DNA from 3 places in the Tumebacillus amylolyticus genome. Region 1 is predicted to be linked to each of the others. Evidence: riboswitches for the same ligand, from Rfam matches in the RefSeq annotation. Region 1 holds a riboswitch; each other region holds the start of a gene.

Region 1 (6,548 bases):
GTCTGTTCCCTTGGTTTCTTTGCCGAGGAACAGCACGGCGAACGCTCCGAGGAGGATCGCGACGAAGAAGATCAGGAAGATCGAGGTGAGCGCCGTTTTTTGCGCGACCAGCATCCCGACGAGGTACGGCCCGATGACGCCGCCGATGCGACCAAACGAGGCCGCCAGTCCAACTCCCGTGGAACGAACGGCGGTTGGATACAACTCCGGCGTGTACGCATACATCCCGCCCCAAGCCCCGAGGTTGAAGAACGAGAGGCAAATTCCCGCCGCCATCATCGACCCGGCACTCAGCGACAGGGCCATCCAAACGGCGCTGGCGGCGGTCAGGAGCAAGTACGTGACCAGCACGAACTTACGACCGAATCGCTCGATCAAGTACGCGGCGGTGAAATAGCCGGGAAGTTGCGCGAGAGTCATGATCAGGACGTATTCGAAACTTTTGACGAGGGTGAGGCCCTTCATGACCATAATCGTGGGCAGCCAGAGGAACATGCCGTAGTAGGAGAACACCACGGTGAACCACAAAATCCACAGCGTGATCGTCGATCTGCGGTGCTCCGCCGACCAGACCAGCGCCAGCCGCTTCCCAAGCGGCACCCTCTCGCTTTGCAACTCGGTAAAACGCGGCGAATCTTCGATGGCTTGTCTCACGTACAACGCGTACAACGCCGGGATCGCCGAGATCACAAACGCCGTGCGCCATCCGTAGTCGGGGATCACGAAGTACGAGATCAACGCCGCCACGATCCAACCTGCCGCCCAGAAGCTTTCGAGCAGAACGACGGCACGCCCGCGCTCCCGAATCGGCACCGATTCGGAGACGAGCGTCGATGCGACAGGAAGCTCACCTCCCAAGCCAAAGCCTGCGATGAAACGCAGCACACAGAGAATGGCAAAGCTTCCCGCCAGTGCGGACACGCCGCTTGCGGCGGAGAAGATCAGCAACGTCCAGACCAGAACGGCCCGACGTCCGTAGCGGTCGGCGAGCACGCCTGCAACCGCCGCGCCCGCCGCCATCCCAATTGAATTGATCGCGGTCAGCAGTCCGATCTGCTGCGCGCCCAACTTCCATTCCACCGCCAGTGCCGCCACGATAAACGAGATCATCCCCACGTCCATCGCGTCGAACATCCAGCTAAGTCCCGCGCTGAACAGCAGTTTCCGTTGCTTCGGTTCGCGCAGGAGAGACATTCTCTCCATGATCCGGCCCCTTTCCTCTTCGTTGTATGTAAAAAAAGGATTCCATGCTGTTAGGTTCAGTATCCCTTGTCTGGTGCCATTTGGCAACTGCCCCGAATATTGGGCAGATGACCCAAGACAAGCGCCGTCCCGTTTGTCCCTCCTCTTCAATAGAATGTAGCAAAACCACTTGAGAGGAGGGAATCTCATGTACGGTGCATTTGGCGGTTACACTCGTTGGGCGGTTGTGTTTCTGATCATCTTCGTTCTGTTCTTCTTGCTCGTTCCGGGTTACGGCGGCGGCGCAGTTGGCGGCGCAGCAACTGGCGGTTGCGGTTGCTAAGAAAAAAAGACCGTGCTCTCCACTAAGGGAGCACGGTCTTTTTTCTCAAGATCCAACGAACCCCGCCGAAACTCAGCGCCAGCAAGGCAAACAAAACAACCCCAACCACTTCAAAGTCGATCTCCGCCCCAGGATGAAACCACGTGAAAGACTCATAAAAAGACACCCCGAACGCCAACACGACGATCAGCCACCCCATCGCTTTCGAAGCGGTTCGACCGAATCGGCCGGACTTCGCCAACAACCGGTAGGCAACCAGCGAATCGACCGTATCGGTCAGCATCATCCCGACCATAAACGCAAGTCCCAAGAGCAAGGGAAGAAACCTCTGATCCGCATGTCCCGCTGCCAGCGCCCAGACCGAAGTCTGCGTGACCGTATCGGCCGCCAGCGCAAACACGCCCCCCGTCAAGATGATCAAAAACGGATTGGTCGTCTCACGCGCCGCTCGCGGTAGGAATCGTCCCTTGATTCCCTGCGGGGCGAAGTCGGTTTGCTCCGAGGAATTTCGAAGCAGATTCACCAGATTCAAACCACCGACGAGCGCCAGCGACCCAATCGAGACCCACGTGCCGATGATGTCAAAATAGTCGGGATACGTGAAGTCCCGAGAAATCTCAGCCAAAATGACGGCGACCGTTGCCACCACCAATCCGTGGCCAAAGGAAAACAAAGTCCCCACCCAAGGCGTGATTCTCCGCCCCAAGTGCAGGTTATGCCGTGCCAACCCATCGATAAAAGCGAGATGATCTGCGTCCAGCCCATGCCGGAGACCGAGTACAAAGACGAGTGCAAGCCATGAAAATGCATCCATTCGCCATTCCTCCCTGCCTCTACCTTCTGCCTACAGCCTATTCATTGGTGACCGTCGTATTCCTACTCGACACCAAACGAACGCCGCCAAAGCAAATCAGCAAGGCGCAGAAGATCACAACTCCAACCACTTCAAAGTCCAACTCCGCCCACGGATTGAAGTAGGTAAACGCCTCATAGAACGAAACCCCGAAAGCAAGCGCGACGATCACCCAGCCCATCACTTTGGAAGCGGTGCGTCCGAGCTTCCCCGACTGGGTCAACATCCGATACGCAACCAACGAGTCGATCGTATCGGTCAACATCATCCCCGCCATGAACGTAAGCCCCAGTACATACGGCAAATAGCCGTCCGCATTGCCGGATGCCAGCGCCCAGACCGAAGTCTGAGAAACCGTATCGGCTGCGAGAGCGAACATCCCCCCGATCCCGATGATCAGGAACGGGTTGGTCGTTTCGCGGGCGACACGCGGGATGAATCTCCCCTTGATCCCCTGAACGGAAAAATCGGCCTGTTCCGAGCGGTTTCGAATCAGGTTCATCGCGTTCAAGCAGCCGATCAAAGCGAGCGAAACGACAGAAATCCAAGTGACGATCGTATCGAAGTAGTCGGGGAACGTGAAGTCCTTGGAGATCATCGACAAAATGATGGCGACCGTCGCTACCACCAAGCCGTGACCGAATGAGAACAGGGTGCCGACCCAGCGCGCCGTTTTTCTGCCTTGGCGCAAGTTATAGCGGGTCAACCCGTCAATACAAGCCAGATGGTCTGCGTCCAAGCCGTGACGCAAACCGAGTACGAATACCAGTGCAAGCAACGAGAAATTTTCCATTGTATGGTTCCTCCTCTGTTTTCCCCTCGATCTGACACAACAAAAAACCCCATCCAAACGGATGGGGTTACGTGAACAATTGGACAGACGATACCCAAACAGAGAAACCTAGTCGTTCCATTGCACACCACTCCTTTCCGCGAAGGCACATTGGGTGTAGCGAACGTAGGTAGGTCTCCTGGCTTCCGGATCATCGCGCTCTCTCGTCTTCCCCAATCGCGAAGGATTGAGTGACATACGTGAGAGAGAACTCCTCGGTTACAGTGGCGGGACCGCTCGGGACTTTCACCCGATTCCCTGTTACCCCTTGCTTCAATTGACAAGGGCACCTCGTTGCTGACCTATGAAGTTAATCTTCCTACATATGTTATTCGTGGTTGTCCTCGTTATTCCTGCTTGCACGCCTTGAGCAGTGATTTCGCCCCTTCGGAGACGATTCCGATGTCGAACGAAGAGGTGAAGTAGCGGATTCCCAAGTCTGCGTAGTGTTGGCGCATGCTCGGGTGGGGCAGGTGGATGCCGATCTCCTTGCCCCTTTTTTTGATGCGCTTGACCAGCCATTGGATCGTTTCTTGCAAGAGCGGGTCGTCAAACTGCCCCGGCACGCCCAGGGATTGCGACAAGTCTGCCGGACCGATGAAGTACAGATCAACCGCCGCAGCGGAAACTTCCAGGATCTCGTCGATCCGCTCCACCGCTTGTTTGGTCTCGATTTGCAAGATCAGGTTGGTGGTGTCGTTCGCCTGTGTTGCAAATTCCTGAAACCCGACCGCACCGTACCCGTTGGCCCGACAGGCTCCCCCGAGCCCGCGCTGACCCATCGGGGCGAAAAATGCGGCGGAGATCGCAGCCTGCGCGTCTTTGGCACCGTTGATTCTCGGGATGATGACGCCCGTAGCTCCAAGGTCCAGCACGCGCCCGATCAAGGATTCGTCCACGTGCGGCACTCGCACCAGCGTCGGAGTCCCCGTTGCATTCGCGGCGAGGAGCAGCGTATCCACTTCGTTGTTCCCGATCGGCCCGTGCTCCATGTCGAGATGGAGGAAGTCAAAACCGCTTCTGCCGATGATTTCAACAATCGTCGGATGGGGAATTCGCAACCAAGTTCCGTAGAGAGAATTCCCTGAGAGGAGCTGTTGTTTGAAGGTCGTCATTTTATCACCCGCTTGTAAAAGATTCTATATCTTTACAAGTTTACAACTCACGGAGACGTTTTTGCAAATGTCGTGCGACGGCCTCGACGTTCGTTCCCGTCATGATGCTGTGGTGATTGCCGGGCACCTGCACCGCTTCGAATCTCCCGGAAACCAAGTCGCCCCAGCCCAATTCAGGTTCCCCGAACTGCTTGGCGAAACCGTCTTCGCCGCAGAAGAGCAAGAGATCTCCCTGATACGGCTGCGGTTGGTAGGTGCGCAGCGCTTCATCGTTTGCTCGGGTTACGGCGAGCAGGTTCCGAATTTGGTCTTCCCCGGTGCCAAGCGGCAGCAAGCCCTGTTTCTTGGCAGCTTCCAGCGCATGGAGCCAGTGTTCTTCGGTCGGAATCCCGCGCAATTGCTCCCAGTCCAACGACAACTTCGGAAGCAGGATGCCAAGCATCACCGCTTCGTCACTGAGCCAGCCTTTGCTTGCCATCTCGCCGTATTCGCCGTTTCGATAGAGGGGTTGTACGCTGAAATTCTGGGCACGGGAATCCAAGAGGGCCAGCAGGGCAACCTCTTCTCCCACTTGCCGCAATTGCTGAGCCATCTCATACGCAATGCATCCGCCCATCGAGTGCCCGACGAGCGTGTAGGGACCGACCGGCTGCTTCGATTTGATCAATTGAATGTAGTCGGTCGCCATGTCTTCAAATCGAGTGAAGGGAACTGCTTCCCCCTGCAACCCGCTCGACTGGATGCCGTAGACCGGCTGATCGGCTCCCAGATAACGGATCAGCTCAAAATAGCCTGTCGTATGCCCGCCATAGGGATGAATGCAGAAGATCGGCGCTTGCTTGCCCGTCGTTCGAATTCCCACCATGCGCGAACTTCCCGACGACTTGCCTCCCGCTCGCAACACTTGCGCCAACGCTTCGACCGTCGGGCTTTCGAGCAAGACTGCGTTGGAGAGCGAGGTGCCGAAGACCTGTTCCAGACGGATCATGACGCTCAGGGCGGACAGCGAGCTTCCCCCCAAGTCGAAGAAACTGTCGGTGACGCCGACTGGCGCCATGCCCAAGACTTCCTCGAACACTTTGACCAGTTCCAACTCCACCTCGTCCCGAGGCCCGATCACTTTCGGATCGGGGCGGTATTCGACTTGGGTCGGCTCGTACTCCGCTTCGGAAGTCGCGGCGACTTCGTCCATCCACTCCCCGTGCATCTGAGAAGTCGGACGAGCTTCCAACCAGTACCGATGGCGGTCGAAGGGATATACGGGCAACGCCACACGCCGCCGAGCTTCATGCGCGTACAGGTTCTCCCATTCGGGCGTAAGTCCCGCGATCCAGAGGCGGCCCAAGGTCATGAGCAATGTGGTGTAGTCAGAGGAATCCGAAGTCGTCGCAAGCGTCGGGGCGGCCAAGACCACGTTGTCTTTTTTCGGATGACGTTTCACGACCGAGGTGAACGCCTGACCCGGACCCACTTCCAAGACGATGCCTCCCGGTTCTTGCAACAAGGGATGGAGCCCGTCTGCAAAAAGCACCGTTTGACGCATGTGCCGAACCCAATGAGCCGGGTCGGTCGCTTCTTGCGGAGTGACCCACGTGCCGGTGACGTTCGTGACATAGGGAATCTTCGGTTCATGCAAATCGATTTCGCTGACGATAGCCGAGAACTCGTCCAGAATCGGGTCGAGCATCGAAGAATGGAAGGCATGTGAGGTTCGCACGTTTTGCCAACGCAAGCCCGCCTCTGTGAGTTCGTTTTGCAGAGCTTCCATTGCTTCGACCGTTCCCGCGAGCACGCACGCCTGCGGACCGTTGACCACCGCAAGATCGACACCTTTTTTCAAGAAAGGATGGAGTTGTTCAGGTGTGGACTCGACGGCAAGCATCGCACCGCCGGGCAGTTTTTGCACCAATTGCCCGCGAGCGGCGACCAGTTTGAGTGCATCGGGCAAGGTCATCACGCCCGCCAAGCAAGCCGCGACGTACTCCCCCAAGCTGTGTCCCATCATCGCTTGCGGGTGAACGCCCCACGTCATGAGCAAACGGGACAGCGCGTACTCGACGACGAACAGAGCAGGTTGTGTGATGGCGGTCTGGGCGAGTCGTGCCGCAGACTTCTCGACGTCCTGTTGCTCCGGATAGAGCACCGTGCGCAGATCAAGGCCCAGCAACGGATGCAGAAGTTCCGCACAAGCATCCACGCACTCGCGGAACTCGGGCTCCGATT
Region 2 (6,548 bases), 520 kb from region 1:
CGCGAGGGCGAAGATCGCGAAGAACACCAGCATCCGAAGCCCCATGATCAACCCGTACGCAAGCGCTTCCCACGTGATGCGAATCTGTCCGAGGATCGCGACCGTCGGACCTTTGTAGAGCAGGGTGGCGCCGTTTTTGTTCAGCAGGGTGTTGATGGCGAGGATGAGCACCAAGATCGGGATCGAAAATTTCAGCGTGCGTCCAAACGTTCGCACACCGCCGTGAAGCGCGAGGGCGAATATCAAAACGAGCAACTCCGTGCCCAAATACAGCGGATGGTACGTCAGCACGGAGACCATCAGCATGAGAAACGGGTAAAAAAGCAACGTCGCGGCGTGACCGCGCAAGTTGTGACGATCTGCGCTTCGGCTCATTGCGCGACGGGGACGGCGAGGACGTTGCTCCCGTTGACGACGACGCCGACTTTGCCGCGCAGGTCGCCGGGTCTTGCAATCATGATGTCGAGGGCTTGCTCGAGACCCGCTTCCGTCGCTCCGATGACCAACCAAGTCGGAGTGGAACCGCCGCCTCCGTTGCTTCCCGTGGCGAGGATGGCTCCAAGGCCTGTTTGGTCGGTGTTTTTGCCTTGGTAGGTCAAAAGTTGAACGTTGTCACCGGAGAATTTCGCGTACAAGCCCGTGTGCGTCGGCGAGCCGAACAGCGTTTGCATCGTCGGCTGGTTGCCGAGTTCGCTCCATGTGCCGAGTACGATCACATTGGTTGACGGATGCGCGACACTGCCGTCCGCATACGCGGCTGTGGAGACGTTGCCTGCGCCAAAACCTCGCAGGGCGTTGGCGAGACGGTTCGCGTCAGATACATGATCTCCGCTGAAGTAGATCGTCGTGCCGGGTTGCGCTCCGTTGTAACCGGTCGTGAACGGATGCGGATAGGAGGCCACGACGCTCGGCGTGCTGGAACCGTCGCCCGACCAGTCGTGATAGTCCCACCAAATTGCGTCGCCCGGTTTCGGTTTGACTGCATCTGCTCCGACCGGCGAGACGCTGCCGTTGACATAGTAAAACCAATCGCGCTTCTTGCGGGTGAAAATCGACTTGCTCGTATAGCCCGACTTCGTGCCGTTGATGCCGTTGACAAACGAACCGCCGTACGCCGTCTCGATGTCGAGATGGTCGCGCATCGTATCGAGCAGACTCTGCTCCGTCGAGACGGCTACCGGTTCGTTGAAGACGGAGTTGTTGCCGAAGTACTCCGTGACGCTGAGTTCGAAGTTCCCGTTCGTCGCGCCGGTCGAGTTGTTGCTCGGCTGGCTGTTCGTGCCGGACGAATTGGACGTTGTCCCGTTCGAAGCGGAGTTCCCATTGCTGGAACCATTGGAACTCCCTGCTCCACTCGTGCCGCCATTGGAGCTCTTGCCATTGCCGCCGCTTCTTGCAGAGTTTGCCGTCGACGCAGACGGGTTTTTGCCCGACTCGGAAGACGCTTGCGTGTCCGAGGCGTTTTTCTCAGAAGGGGTGGCTTGTTGCTCTTGGGATTTTGGTTCCGCCTCCTGCTTCTTGTCATCGACGACGGGGGTCTGCACCTCTAGTTGGGGCAGAGCGTCCGGCTTCTGCGCGTCGGACGATGATTTGCCGCATGCAGTGCCGACCAGTGCAAGCGCAACGAAAAGCCCAAGACTCCTTGCGATCTTCATGATGGTTCACAACCTCCTCACATTCAAGAAAAAAGAGTGAGGCTCGTCTATCGAGCCTCCACTCTACACTTAGCTATACGTGCGGAATTCCTAGTTATTCGAAGTATGGATGGAGTCCAACACCAAAGCGACTTCGGCACGGTCCGCGTACGCCAGCGGCGAGAACAAGCCTTCGGAGTAGCCGTGCATGTAACCGGCCTTCACGACCGCTTCCACGTAGCCTTTCGCATAGTCGCCGATCTGTCCTTTGTCGAGGAACGTCAGCGTATCGGTGGTTTCCGGAGAGAGCCCTGCCAAGCGTGCCACGACGATTGCCAGCTCTTGGCGGGTGATCCCGTCGTTTGAACGGAACGTGCCTTCCGCGTCGCCGGAGAGGATGTTTTTGCGCACGACCGTTTGGATGAATTGGTTGTAGTGATCACGAGCTGCGACGTCGGAGAATTGCTTCTCGCCGCCGAAGTTGAGATCCCCGTTCGAAGCGCCGACCAGCGAGATCATTTTCGCGAGTTCGCCACGGGTTACGGCACGGCCCGGTTCGAAGTGCGAACTCCCGTCCCCGACGACGATGCCTGCTTGCGCTTGCTTCAGGATGCTCGGTGCCGCCCAGTCGTAGCCGTTGAGGTCGGTGAACTTCGCGTCTTTGTTGCCTACGAGCACGTTCACGTCGCCGGATCGGATGATCAGCGGGAGACCGGTCGCCGGGTCGATTTTGTCGAGGTTGAGGGTGAGCAGACCTGCGTCCGACGCTTTCACCGTCGCCACGCCGTCTTTGTCGGTGACAAAAATGGCTTCGTCACTGTTGACGGTGGCAAGCGATGCGCCTTCGACCGGCACGGTGGTCGTCGTTGCGTTCCAGTTCGCGTCGTACGTGGTCTTCTGCGCGGTGACTTTCACGGTGAAGTTGTCGCCCACGAACGGATGAGTCGAAGAGATTTCAAGTTTCGGGTACAGCGTTTGCGTGTAGTCGGAGAAGCCCCAGACCACTTCGTCGCCGTCATGCAGTTCCGCTTGGTCCGCCCCGACATCGACCGACTTGCCGTTCACCCAGAACAGCCAAGCGGTGTTGTTGTTGATGGTTTTCTCCCCGACGCCGTTGATTTTGTTCACGTAGGTGCCGAATTGGGAAGTGGTCGCCGTGTAATCGATGGAGTCCTTCGCCGCGATGTCCACCAGTGCGCCCAATACGGTCGGCTTGTCCATTTGGACCGTATCGCCCGCGGTGTTTTTGAACGACTCTGCACCGACGGCGAGGTATTCCGTTTTCATAAACCCGTTCGGGCCGACGACGCGGACTTTCACGTGCGCCTTGGTATCCGTGGCAGCCACTGCGCTGAGAGACGGGGCCATCAGGCCAGCGATCAACAGCGTGGAAGCGGCGATTTTGACGAAGTTGCGGTTCATTGGTTGTGCTCCTCTCTAGTTCCAAACAATAAAAAAACTCCCTAACCAATCGGTCGGGAGAACAGGTTCGTATGTACGCCTGAACCTTCCCTCCGAAGGTGCTACGAAAAAAAAGTGCCGTCCTTGAAGCAGGTCTCCTGGCTCACGGGTCCTCCGACCTCCGCCCCTTCTCATGCCGCTTGGCACAATGGGTACTTGCGGGATCGTCGCCGTTTACAGTAGCGGGGGCTGCAGCGGATTTGCACCGCTTTCCCTACACTTCATGGCACCATTCCTATGAAATTACAAAACTAGTGTACCATCCCACGAAAAAAAAGACCAGCACCGCGAGCGGCCTGGTCTCTTTTTCAAATGATGTTGACTTACTGCTCTTCGTATTTCTCAAAACGCATCGACGGAACGGCGCCCAGCGGAAGAAATGCGGAACGACCGTTGATCAGCGAATGGTCGATCAAAGAGTTGTACGAATAGACGAGGTCGAGAACTTTCTTGAAGTCGGCGTCGTCGTTGAAGTTGCCTTCGAGTTGCACGTCGAGAAGGCTCATTGCGTACTTGCGGTCTTCTTTCGCCTTGGCGAGAGCTCCTTGCAGACGCGGGATCATCTCTTCGTTTTTCATCGCTTCTTGCGCTTTCAACTCAACGGTAAATGCGCCGATTGCGAAGTTCGTGGCTGCAATCGCGGATTGGATGACCATAAACTCGTTGCTACGCAGAATTTGTTCGGTTGCCATTAGCAATCACCTCGCCTTTCATCTTACCTGATAATTCCTAGCCAATCAACGAATAGCCGCCGTCGACGACCAAGGTTTGGCCGACGATCATGCGAGACTGCTCGGAGCAGAGGAACAGCACGGAGTTCGCGAGGTCTTCCGGCGTAATCATGCGACCTGCCGGGGTGCGGTCGACCGCCGCTTGGATCATCTCTTCACGGTTCGGGAAGTGCGTGAGAGCGTCGGTGTCCACTGCTGCGCCCGAGACGGCGTTGACGATGATGTTCTTCGGAGCGAGTTCCACGCCGAGGTAGCGTACGATCGATTCGAGAGCCGCTTTGGAGGTGCCGACGTTGATGTAGTTTTTCAGCGCGAATTTAGAGCCGAGCGACGAGATCGCCACGATGGAGCCGCCGCCGCGTGCTTCCATCATCGGGACTGCTTTTTGCGCGAGGAAGAGCAGCGCTTTGGAATTGATGCTGAGCGTCCAGTCCCAGTGCTTTTCTTCGACTTCCATCGCCGGAAGTTGCACGCCGGACGCCGCGTTCGAGATGAGGATGTCGAGGCCGCCCATCACTTCTTGGATTTCGTCAAAGATCAATTGGTGCTTGTCGAGGTCGCCGACGTTCGCTTTGATGATATGGCAGCGACGGCCGAGAGATTCGATCATCGCTTTGGTTTCTTCCGCCGGTTTGCGGTTGCGGAAAAAGTTGATGACGACGTCTGCGCCCTCTTCCGCCAGTTTCAATGCAATCGAACGGCCAATGCCGCGGGAGCCTCCGGTGACGAGTGCGATCTTGCCGGTAAGTGAAGACATGTGATGTATACCTCCAAGGAATTAAGATCAGGTATTAGGAGTTCTATGTACGAGGTGATTATATCATTCCCCTGATCGGAAGTACATTTTCCGTTCGTAAAAAAAGCCAACCTCCGCGCCACGGGGGTTGGCTTATTTCTCTCGCTGTCGGAGGTTGAGTCAGGAGCTTAGTTCTTCCCTTGCGCCTTGGTCAGTTCCGCTTTAAGCGTTGCGTCGATGGTTTGCATGAGTTTCAGCGCGTCTTGGTTCTGTGCTTGGATTTTGGCTGCGACTTCCTTGATTTTGGCGGAATCGGACGCAAGGACCGCATCGTGCAGTTGTTTGTGCAGGTCTTTGCCGGTCGTGCGCAGTTCTTTGAGTTTGGCGAGGTCGGCTTCGGTGGTTTTCAGATCGGATTTGATCTGCTTTTTCAGCGCTTTGTCGGTGGTGTTTTTCTCAAGGTCTTGAAGTTGTTGGTGCGATTCTTTGATCGACTTGCGGGTTTCCCACATTTGTTTCTTGGTCTCTTTCATCGATTTGAAATCGACGCCCGCGTCTTTGATCGCTTGCTTTTGCTGGTCGGTCAACTTGACTTTCTGATGCTCCCCTTTGTGGTGGTGCTCAGCGCTCGGAGCCGGAGTGGTGGTGGTTGCCGGGTCGTCCGTCGCGGCGAATGCTGCTGCGCCGCCTCCAAGTGCCAATGCTGCGGCAAGGGTAGTACCTACGAGAAGTTTTTGAAAGTTTTTCATATCGTTGTGTCCACCTTTCAACAAGTTGTGATTGACCTCTTGACTTCATGGTACCCATCAGATGTGGAATAAATATGGAAAAGTTATAGAAAAAAACAGCCCCGCCATCGCGGAGCTGTTTCTGTGCTTAAAACGGTTTGGTCTCCCCTGCCACCATCTCGCAATACGGGGTCTCGCCCTTCAAATTGCGCGCAACGTTGTCCAATTGCTCGCCGTCGCGAAATACGGCGAGGGTGTGCCCGTTGCGGACTTGTTCGCAAGCTTGGGAGATCGCGGATTCCGGGATGCCGTACGAGCGCAGACGATCTTCGACCGTCACCATCGTGCGCTGGTGGTTGGTGCCCGGCAACGCGTTGAGTTGCGGTGCTTCGATCTCGCCTTGAACCGGCGTGGAGTCTGACACGATGTTCTGGATGAACGGCGTGACGCCCGGGTAGAACCCTTCGATGCCGTCCCCGTTTTGGTCGCCCTTGTTCTGCAGGTAGAGGACCGTGAAGTCATTCATTCCTGCACGATACAAGTTCTGAACGGAATCGTGAGCTTGTTGATAGCTCGGAAATGCCGCCAATACAATCGGTTTTGACATGTATGGTCACCTCTCTCACACGAGTACCTCTAGTATCTGTGAGAAGGTGGTTTGCTATTCCCCGTTCGCCTCGTGCCACAACCTCGTCCATCTCTCCCGCGCCTCGGGGTCGAACGGCCCCTCTTGCGCTTCAAACAACGCCACCAACTCCGCCGTCGCTTCTGCGATTTTGAGCAAGATGTCGGACGGATACTTCATCGCGTGGGCATGCTCTGTCAGTTCCTCTTCATCGACCACTTCGTACACGCCGTCGACGTTGACGATCAAATCGACGTCATAGTCGATGAATTTGTACAGGTTGCGCTCTTCCTCATACTCGATCGGGCTTGCGATGTTGCAATAGTAGCCTGTGCCTTCCTCGCGACAGAGGATCGCGACGTTGTACCATTTCTCCGGATGTACCCAATAGATGACGGGAAACGGGCTCGACCACTCCCCGCCGTCCGATTCCACAACCGCCGTGTTCGGTTCGATCCACATCACCCCTCGCTCGCCCGGCAGTTCGTAGAGCTTGACCCAACGACGGTGCTCACGACCGTCGTGCTTGTACGCTTGCATCCAAACTTCTCTCATCCTGACTCCCAACTCCTCCAAGATTTCTCCCTATCTTTCCCCCAAGAGAGCTGATAGACTTAACCCTTGCAACCAAAA
Region 3 (6,548 bases), 160 kb from region 1:
TCAGTACTTCGGAGACGAACTCCGGGTCGCGGGTCGGCACGCGCAGAATCACGTAATGGTGCGGGGTGTACTCGACTTCGCCGTCCTCCCCGACCACGTCTAACATCACTGCCATTTGCTTAGGCGTCAGTTTTTTGTTGCCGACGCCCGGCGACACCGCAATTTCCAAGATCAACGGCTGGGAAAAAAGCGCCCCTTGCACGCGTGCGTCGCGCTCCACCACAGACGTCTCCAAGACCCCGCGATTCACCAAAAGCGACACAGCCTCCATCGCCAAAGCTGCCGAGCTCCGCGAAACCGGAGCTTCTGCCAAAGCCACCGCGCTCGAAGGCACTGCAACTCCCGAGGTCATTGCAACACCCGCAGTCACAATGCTCTCCGCCTGCTTGTTCCCGCGCACCTCCGAAACCCCGCCGTGCAACGCCCACGGCTCGTGCTCTTCTTTCAACCGCTCGTTCATGCGAATCGGCTGCTCGGCGCGATCCAGCGTGTACTTCCGCTGATAACCCCGTGGAGTAATCATCTTGCCGTCGTACACTTTCGTACTCGTGTTCCCGATGATGACCGTCGTCAGCATCCCGATGTCATGCTCCAACATCTCGCCGAGCGTCGTCAGCACCACTTGCTGACTCGCACGATACGCACTTTTCACCAAGCCCACCGGCGTCTCGGCCGGACGGTACTTCAACAGAATCCGTTGCGTCTCCACGATCTGCCGCGTTCTGCGACCCGACCGCGGATTGTACAACGCCACGATGAAGTCCCCCATCCCGGCGGCCTCCACTCGTTTTGCAATCACTTCCCACGGAGTCAGATGGTCGCTCAGCGAAATCGTACACGCATCGTGCATCACCGGCGCTCCCAGCAACGACGCGCAGGAGTTGATCGCCGAAATCCCCGGAATGACCTCAACCTCCACACCTGTCGCTTCCGTCCAGCCCTGCTCGATCAACACTTCATACACCAACCCGGCCATCCCGTACACCCCGGCATCTCCCGAAGAGATCACCGCGACTTTTTTCCCCAACTCGGCTTGGCGAACCGCTTCAATCGCCCGAGAGACTTCCTCCGTCATCCCCGTGCGCACAATTTCTTGATGGGTCAACAGCCCGCGAATCAAATCGACGTACGTGTTGTACCCGATGATCACATCCGACTCCTGAATCGCCGTCCGTGCCCGGTCGGTGATATGATCGAAACTCCCCGGCCCAAAACCGATAACCAGCAACTTCCCTCTCGTCGTCATCCCGTCTCTCCTCTCCAAAAAAACCAAACCAACGCAACAAAAAAAGGCGCCTTCCCCGATAGGAAGGCGCCTCCGTTATCCTCTCTACATCCGCACACAGCACCAAAGCCTGCGCACGAACAACCAAAAGTCACGTGACCGCCATACCTCCTATCTCCCGTAAGAAGTGATGGACATACACACAGAGGCAGGTCTCCTGACTTGTGAATCAACGCTTCCTCCGCCTTCCCATTCCCCAAAAACGGGGTACAGTGGCAACTTGGAGGTCGCTCCTCACATACAGTGGCGGGACCGTGCCGGACTCTAACCGGCTTCCCTTTTCAGCTCTCGCGAGCACCTTGTGGTTTGTTGTTATTCAATTCTATGAAGTCTTCCAAAACTATATACCAAATAAATCTAGCTGTCTACAGACCCAAGTCTGCAAATGTCGCCATCTCCTGCACCAAACGAGTTGCCGATTGAAGCAACGGCATGGCCAGAACGGCTCCCGTTCCCTCGCCCAAACGCATCTCAAGATGCAACATCGGCGACAACTCCATCGCCTCCAAGAGAATTCGATGCGCAGGCTCCTGCGACAGATGCGATGCGAACAGATAGGGACCGACTTTCGGCTCCACTCGATACGCAACCAACGCCGCCGCCGCTGCAATCACCCCGTCCACGAGCACGGCCACTCCCTCCGATGCAGCTCCCAACACCACGCCCGCAAGCCCGGCGATTTCCAAACCGCCGACTTTCGCCAGCACATCAACCGCATCGTCCGGGTTCGGTTGGTTTACCTCCAACGCCCGCTGAATCACGTGGCCCTTGTGCGGGAGAACAGACTCTTCAATCCCCGTCCCGCGCCCGACCAATTCGGCCAGAGGGTGGCTCGTCAGCACAGAGGCAATCGCGCTGCTCGGAGTCGTGTTCCCAATTCCCATCTCGCCGAGCGCAATCACCTGCACGCCCTCGGAGCTCAACTTTCGAGCAAAGCCCATGCCCACTTCCAGAGCACGCACCGCTTCTTCGCGCGTCATCGCCGGACCCACCGCCATATTGTCGGTGCCCGGTTTCACTTTTTCCCGCACGATGTTTGGAATGTCGTCTTCACAAGCACTCCCGATATCCACGACATGAACGTCTGCGCCCATCTGCCGCGCCAGCACATTCACCGCCGCTCGCCCGTTCGAGAAATTCTGCATCATCAATCCCGTAACGGCCGATGGATACGCCGAAACTCCCTCCGCCGTCACCCCGTGGTCTCCGCACATCACCACCACCGCCCGACGTTCAACGGACGGCAACACCGTGCCTTGTATACCTGCAAGCCGGATGCCGATCTCCTCCAATTTTCCGAGACTGCCCAACGGTTTCGTCAATTGATCCCACCGACCGCGCGCCTCTTCCATGACCTCGACATCCAGACCTCGTACTTGTACCTCAACAGTTTTCAACATCTCTCTCATCCTCTCCCCGAAATGAATTTCGCCCGGACAAGCAAAAAAATCCAAGCTCCGCAAAGAAGCTTGGATTGTCCAGACCCAAAATAAGGTTCTTCCCCAATAGGCAGGTTTCCTGGCTCGTCGGATCATCCCTAATTCCTCGCCTTCCCAGCCCTCGAAAAAAAGGCCAGTGGCTTCGGACAGTCCCCGACCACAGTGGCGGGCCCGCGCGTCTCACGCTTCCCTTTTCACCTCGTCAGACGAGGCACCTATTGTGCCCCCATTCTAAGCCCCCTCGAAAATTTTGTCAAAAAAGTTTGAAGGGTTCCCCCTCAACCTCTCGTCTATAACAGCAACAATCTCCCCTGAGAGGAAGCGATCGGCGATGAAAGAATGGAAACGCAACCTCGCCCTGCTGGGCGTTCTCGTCGTTGGCATCGGGGCGGCAGGCTTCTACGCCCTCCCCACGATGTCCAGCCAGAACTACGAGGAAACCAAATCGACTGAAACATCCGGCATCCAAATCATCGACATCGAGGGATACGCCGCCAACGTCAACGTCACCCCCGGACCGGACTCCCAAGCGACGGCACATTTTCACGGTTACGGCCGCTCCGATGTGTACAGTCTCAAGATGCAAACCAACGGAGACACGCTGCACATCCTCATCGACCATCCCGACCAGCAGTGGAACTTCGGCTCCAATTCCCTAACTCTCGATGTCGTGATCCCGCAGAGAGACTTTGACCGACTGACCGTGAACACCGCCTCGGGCGACATCCATCTCCAAGACCTCAAAGCCAAAGCCTTGCTCTCCTCGACCGGCTCCGGCAACCAAGACGTCTCCAACGTCCAATCCGACACCCTCGCCCTCGACACAGCGTCCGGTGATTTGAACGTCGAGAACACCTCCGCCACCCTCGATCTGAAAACGGCATCGGGCAACATCACCGGCCACCGCTTGACAGGGAAAAAAATCAGCGCGGACTGCGCATCCGGCGACATCAACCTCGGCGGCCTGACCGGAGAAATCAAAACCCGCGTCATGTCGGGCAACATTAACCTCGACTACGACAAATTGAGCGCAACGCTTACCGCCTACACCGCTTCCGGCGATGTCAACGTAGACTTGCCGAACGATTCGTCGTTCGACTTGCACCACAAATCCGCGTCGGGTGATTTCAACTCCAACTTTGCCATGAACAACATGACGAATACCAACCACGAGCACAAAGGCACCGTCGGTTCCGGCGCAACGGCCGTCAACGTCGAAACGGTCTCCGGCAATTTGACCGTGCACAAAAAGTAAAGGGTCGCGCGTACAATCTGGTAAGATCAAGGGAACAGGAGGTATCATTCCCATGAACTTCACACCCGAACAACGCGCCGCCGTTTACGAAGCGATCCACAACCGCCGCGACATTCGCAAATTTTCCCCCACGGAACTTGAGGAAGACAAAGTCCAACGCATCCTGCTCGCCGGACATCATGCGCCGTCCGTCGGCTTCATGCAACCCTGGGACTTCATCCTCATCTCGTCGTCAAGTCAAAAGGAAGCCCTCGCCCTCGCCGCCGACAAAGAACGCCGGGCACTCGCCATCCACTTCGCCGCCGAAGGACGCGATGACAAGTTCCTGCAACTCAAAGTCGAAGGCTTGCGCGAAGCGCCGCTGACCGTCTGCATCACCTGCGATCCGACACGAGGCGGTGACCATGTGCTCGGCCGAAACTCGATCCCCGAGACCGACATCCTCTCCGTCGCCTGCGCGATCCAGAACATGTGGCTCGCCGCCTACGCCGAGGGCATCGCGATGGGCTGGGTCTCTTTTTACAAAAAAAGCGACGTCCGCCGCATCCTCGCGATCCCGCCGCACGTCGAACCGGTTGCCCTGCTTTCCTTCGGCTACACGGACCACTACCCCAAGCGTCCGATCCTCGAAGAGTCAGGCTGGGCCAAGCGCACCAACTTCGATTCCCTGATCCACCATGAAACGTGGTAAGAAAAAAAGACCGTGTTCGCCCCCCGGCGAACACGGTCTCTTTTTGTGAAAACCCCTAGTGTTTGAGAATCTCAGCCAGTCGCTCGACTTGCTTCTGTACGTTGTCGAGCGCTTTCATCGATTCGTGCAAACGCATCGCTTCGTCCTCGACGGAAGCCAGCACTTCTTGCGTCGCGGCCGACGTCTGTTCGGTGACGGAGGAAGCGGTGGTGACTTCCTCGACGACTTGCAACGCTTGGGACGCGAACTGCGTTTGGCGTTGCAGCAATTGCTTCATCAACGTATCGATCGACGTGATGAACTCGCCGAGATTGTTGACGTTACCCAAGACGACCCCGAGTCGAGTCCCGTTCTCGATCTGGACACTCTCCCCGCGCAGAACTTGCTCCTCGACGGTGACCGCTTGCTCGTAGATGCGGGCGAGAATGTCTTGGATGCGCTTCGCCGACGTTTGCGACTGATCGGCCAACTTGCGCACTTCGTCCGCGACGATCGCAAACCCGCGGCCATGCTCCCCCGCACGAGCCGCTTCGATGTTTGCATTCAATGCGAGCAACGAGGTCTGGTTGGAAATTCCCGTAATCGCTTCCACGATCTCGTTGATGTGATTGGCTTGTTCGCGCAACTCGCGAATGACGGAGACCGACTGGGCCATCACAACGTCCAACGTCCGCATGTGCTTGCCGAACTGCTCGATCGTCTGGCGGCTCTCCTGCGACAGAGCATGGCTTTCCGTGACGTTGACCGCCGCGTCTTGCACTTGCCCGACGAGTTCCTTCATCGCCACTTCCATCGACTGCAATTCAAACATGGAGTGGTTCATGCTCTCCGCTTGCGATTGCGCGCCGGCGGCGACTTCTTGGAACGCGTTGCGAATTTCGGCGGACGATTCGCGCGAGGTAGTCATGTTGTGCAGGAGCAGAGAGAAGTTCGCTTGCAATTCTTGCACCGTTTCCACGATCAATTGCTGCGTGACTTTGAGTTCCTCCGCTTGTTCCTTCGTCGCTTCCGCTTCCAAAGCCAAGCGACCCATCAACGTATGTCCAATCGATGCCACGCCCCACAGTGCAAGCGTGGTGATCAGCAAGAGCAAGAGTTGAGTCGGCAGGTCGTTCATCGAGCTCGTCGTGAACAGGATGCCTTTGCCAACCGTGTAGCCAAGCACCGTCAACAGCGTCGAGAGCCCCCATGTGTACCAAACCACTCGGCCGTTCAGGTACAGGACCGAAACGCCGAGGATGAAATACAAGATTTGAAAAATCGGCGCATGGTGGTTGAACAGGAAGAACAACAGCCCTGCCATCCCCACGAGCAGAGTCATGATCACATACTTAAATGCATCCCTCAGTTTTTTAATATTCGAGAACACCGACCCTGTTACGGTCAACACAAACCCACCGATCAGATAGATCGGATACGGCATGTCAAACACCGAATTCGGTGCCGTCATCGCGATTTCCACAATCCCCAACGCATAGCTGAACCAAATGATGAACATTAACAAACTGTTGCGTCGTTCAATTTGTTCAAGACCCGAAAAACAGCGTTCTTTCACCCATTTCCACACTTTGTTGTCCTCCTCTATCTTGTTGAAACAACCCCATTCTAGCCGAAAAATTCGCCAATTCTCGACAATTTCCTGCAACAAAAAAGGCCCCTTTGAAAAAAAGGGACCTCTTTTTGACTTTTACTGAAGTTTAGGGTTAAGTAAGTTCGTTTTTCCGTATTTAAAGTGCAGAGAATCCAAGTGTTCATACAGGGTGGGAACGACCGATAGATCGCCCGCCGAGAGCGTTCCGATGAGGTCGAGCGCCTGTGCCCGGTCTCCTTCTCCGTCGACGTGCTTCTTGAGAAAGCCCCAGATGTGGGTGAGCAAGT

The links. Region 1 has a riboswitch for cobalamin ahead of JJB07_RS03275 (HoxN/HupN/NixA family nickel/cobalt transporter). Riboswitches for the same ligand answer to the same signal wherever they lie in the genome.
Region 2: another riboswitch for cobalamin. It lies ahead of JJB07_RS05660 (S-layer homology domain-containing protein); the one in region 1 lies ahead of JJB07_RS03275 (HoxN/HupN/NixA family nickel/cobalt transporter).
Region 3: another riboswitch for cobalamin. It lies ahead of cobT (nicotinate-nucleotide--dimethylbenzimidazole phosphoribosyltransferase); the one in region 1 lies ahead of JJB07_RS03275 (HoxN/HupN/NixA family nickel/cobalt transporter).

What each region holds. Positions count from the first base shown of each region.
Region 1 covers NZ_JAEQNB010000001.1:696,426-702,973, reverse strand. Annotated here, with positions in the region: gene JJB07_RS03285 (MFS transporter) at 1-1,203, opposite strand, end outside; gene JJB07_RS24165 (hypothetical protein) at 1,391-1,525, shown strand; gene JJB07_RS03280 (HoxN/HupN/NixA family nickel/cobalt transporter) at 1,548-2,339, opposite strand; gene JJB07_RS03275 (HoxN/HupN/NixA family nickel/cobalt transporter) at 2,377-3,171, opposite strand; cobalamin riboswitch at 3,322-3,519, opposite strand; gene JJB07_RS03270 (HpcH/HpaI aldolase family protein) at 3,558-4,325, opposite strand; gene JJB07_RS03265 (hybrid non-ribosomal peptide synthetase/type I polyketide synthase) at 4,366-6,548, opposite strand, start outside.
Region 2 covers NZ_JAEQNB010000001.1:1,216,090-1,222,637, reverse strand. Annotated here, with positions in the region: gene JJB07_RS05670 (energy-coupling factor transporter transmembrane component T) at 1-375, opposite strand, end outside; gene JJB07_RS05665 (DUF4430 domain-containing protein) at 372-1,655, opposite strand; gene JJB07_RS05660 (S-layer homology domain-containing protein) at 1,746-3,056, opposite strand; cobalamin riboswitch at 3,167-3,358, opposite strand; gene JJB07_RS05655 (hypothetical protein) at 3,419-3,787, opposite strand; gene fabL (enoyl-[acyl-carrier-protein] reductase FabL) at 3,825-4,583, opposite strand; gene JJB07_RS05645 (hypothetical protein) at 4,751-5,311, opposite strand; gene JJB07_RS05640 (hypothetical protein) at 5,439-5,897, opposite strand; gene JJB07_RS05635 (DUF402 domain-containing protein) at 5,952-6,470, opposite strand.
Region 3 covers NZ_JAEQNB010000001.1:856,273-862,820, reverse strand. Annotated here, with positions in the region: gene cobJ (precorrin-3B C(17)-methyltransferase) at 1-1,246, opposite strand, end outside; cobalamin riboswitch at 1,415-1,602, opposite strand; gene cobT (nicotinate-nucleotide--dimethylbenzimidazole phosphoribosyltransferase) at 1,651-2,685, opposite strand; cobalamin riboswitch at 2,777-2,958, opposite strand; gene JJB07_RS04005 (DUF4097 family beta strand repeat-containing protein) at 3,056-3,979, shown strand; gene bluB (5,6-dimethylbenzimidazole synthase) at 4,032-4,670, shown strand; gene JJB07_RS03995 (DUF4077 domain-containing protein) at 4,726-6,237, opposite strand; gene JJB07_RS03990 (DUF1722 domain-containing protein) at 6,358-6,548, opposite strand, start outside.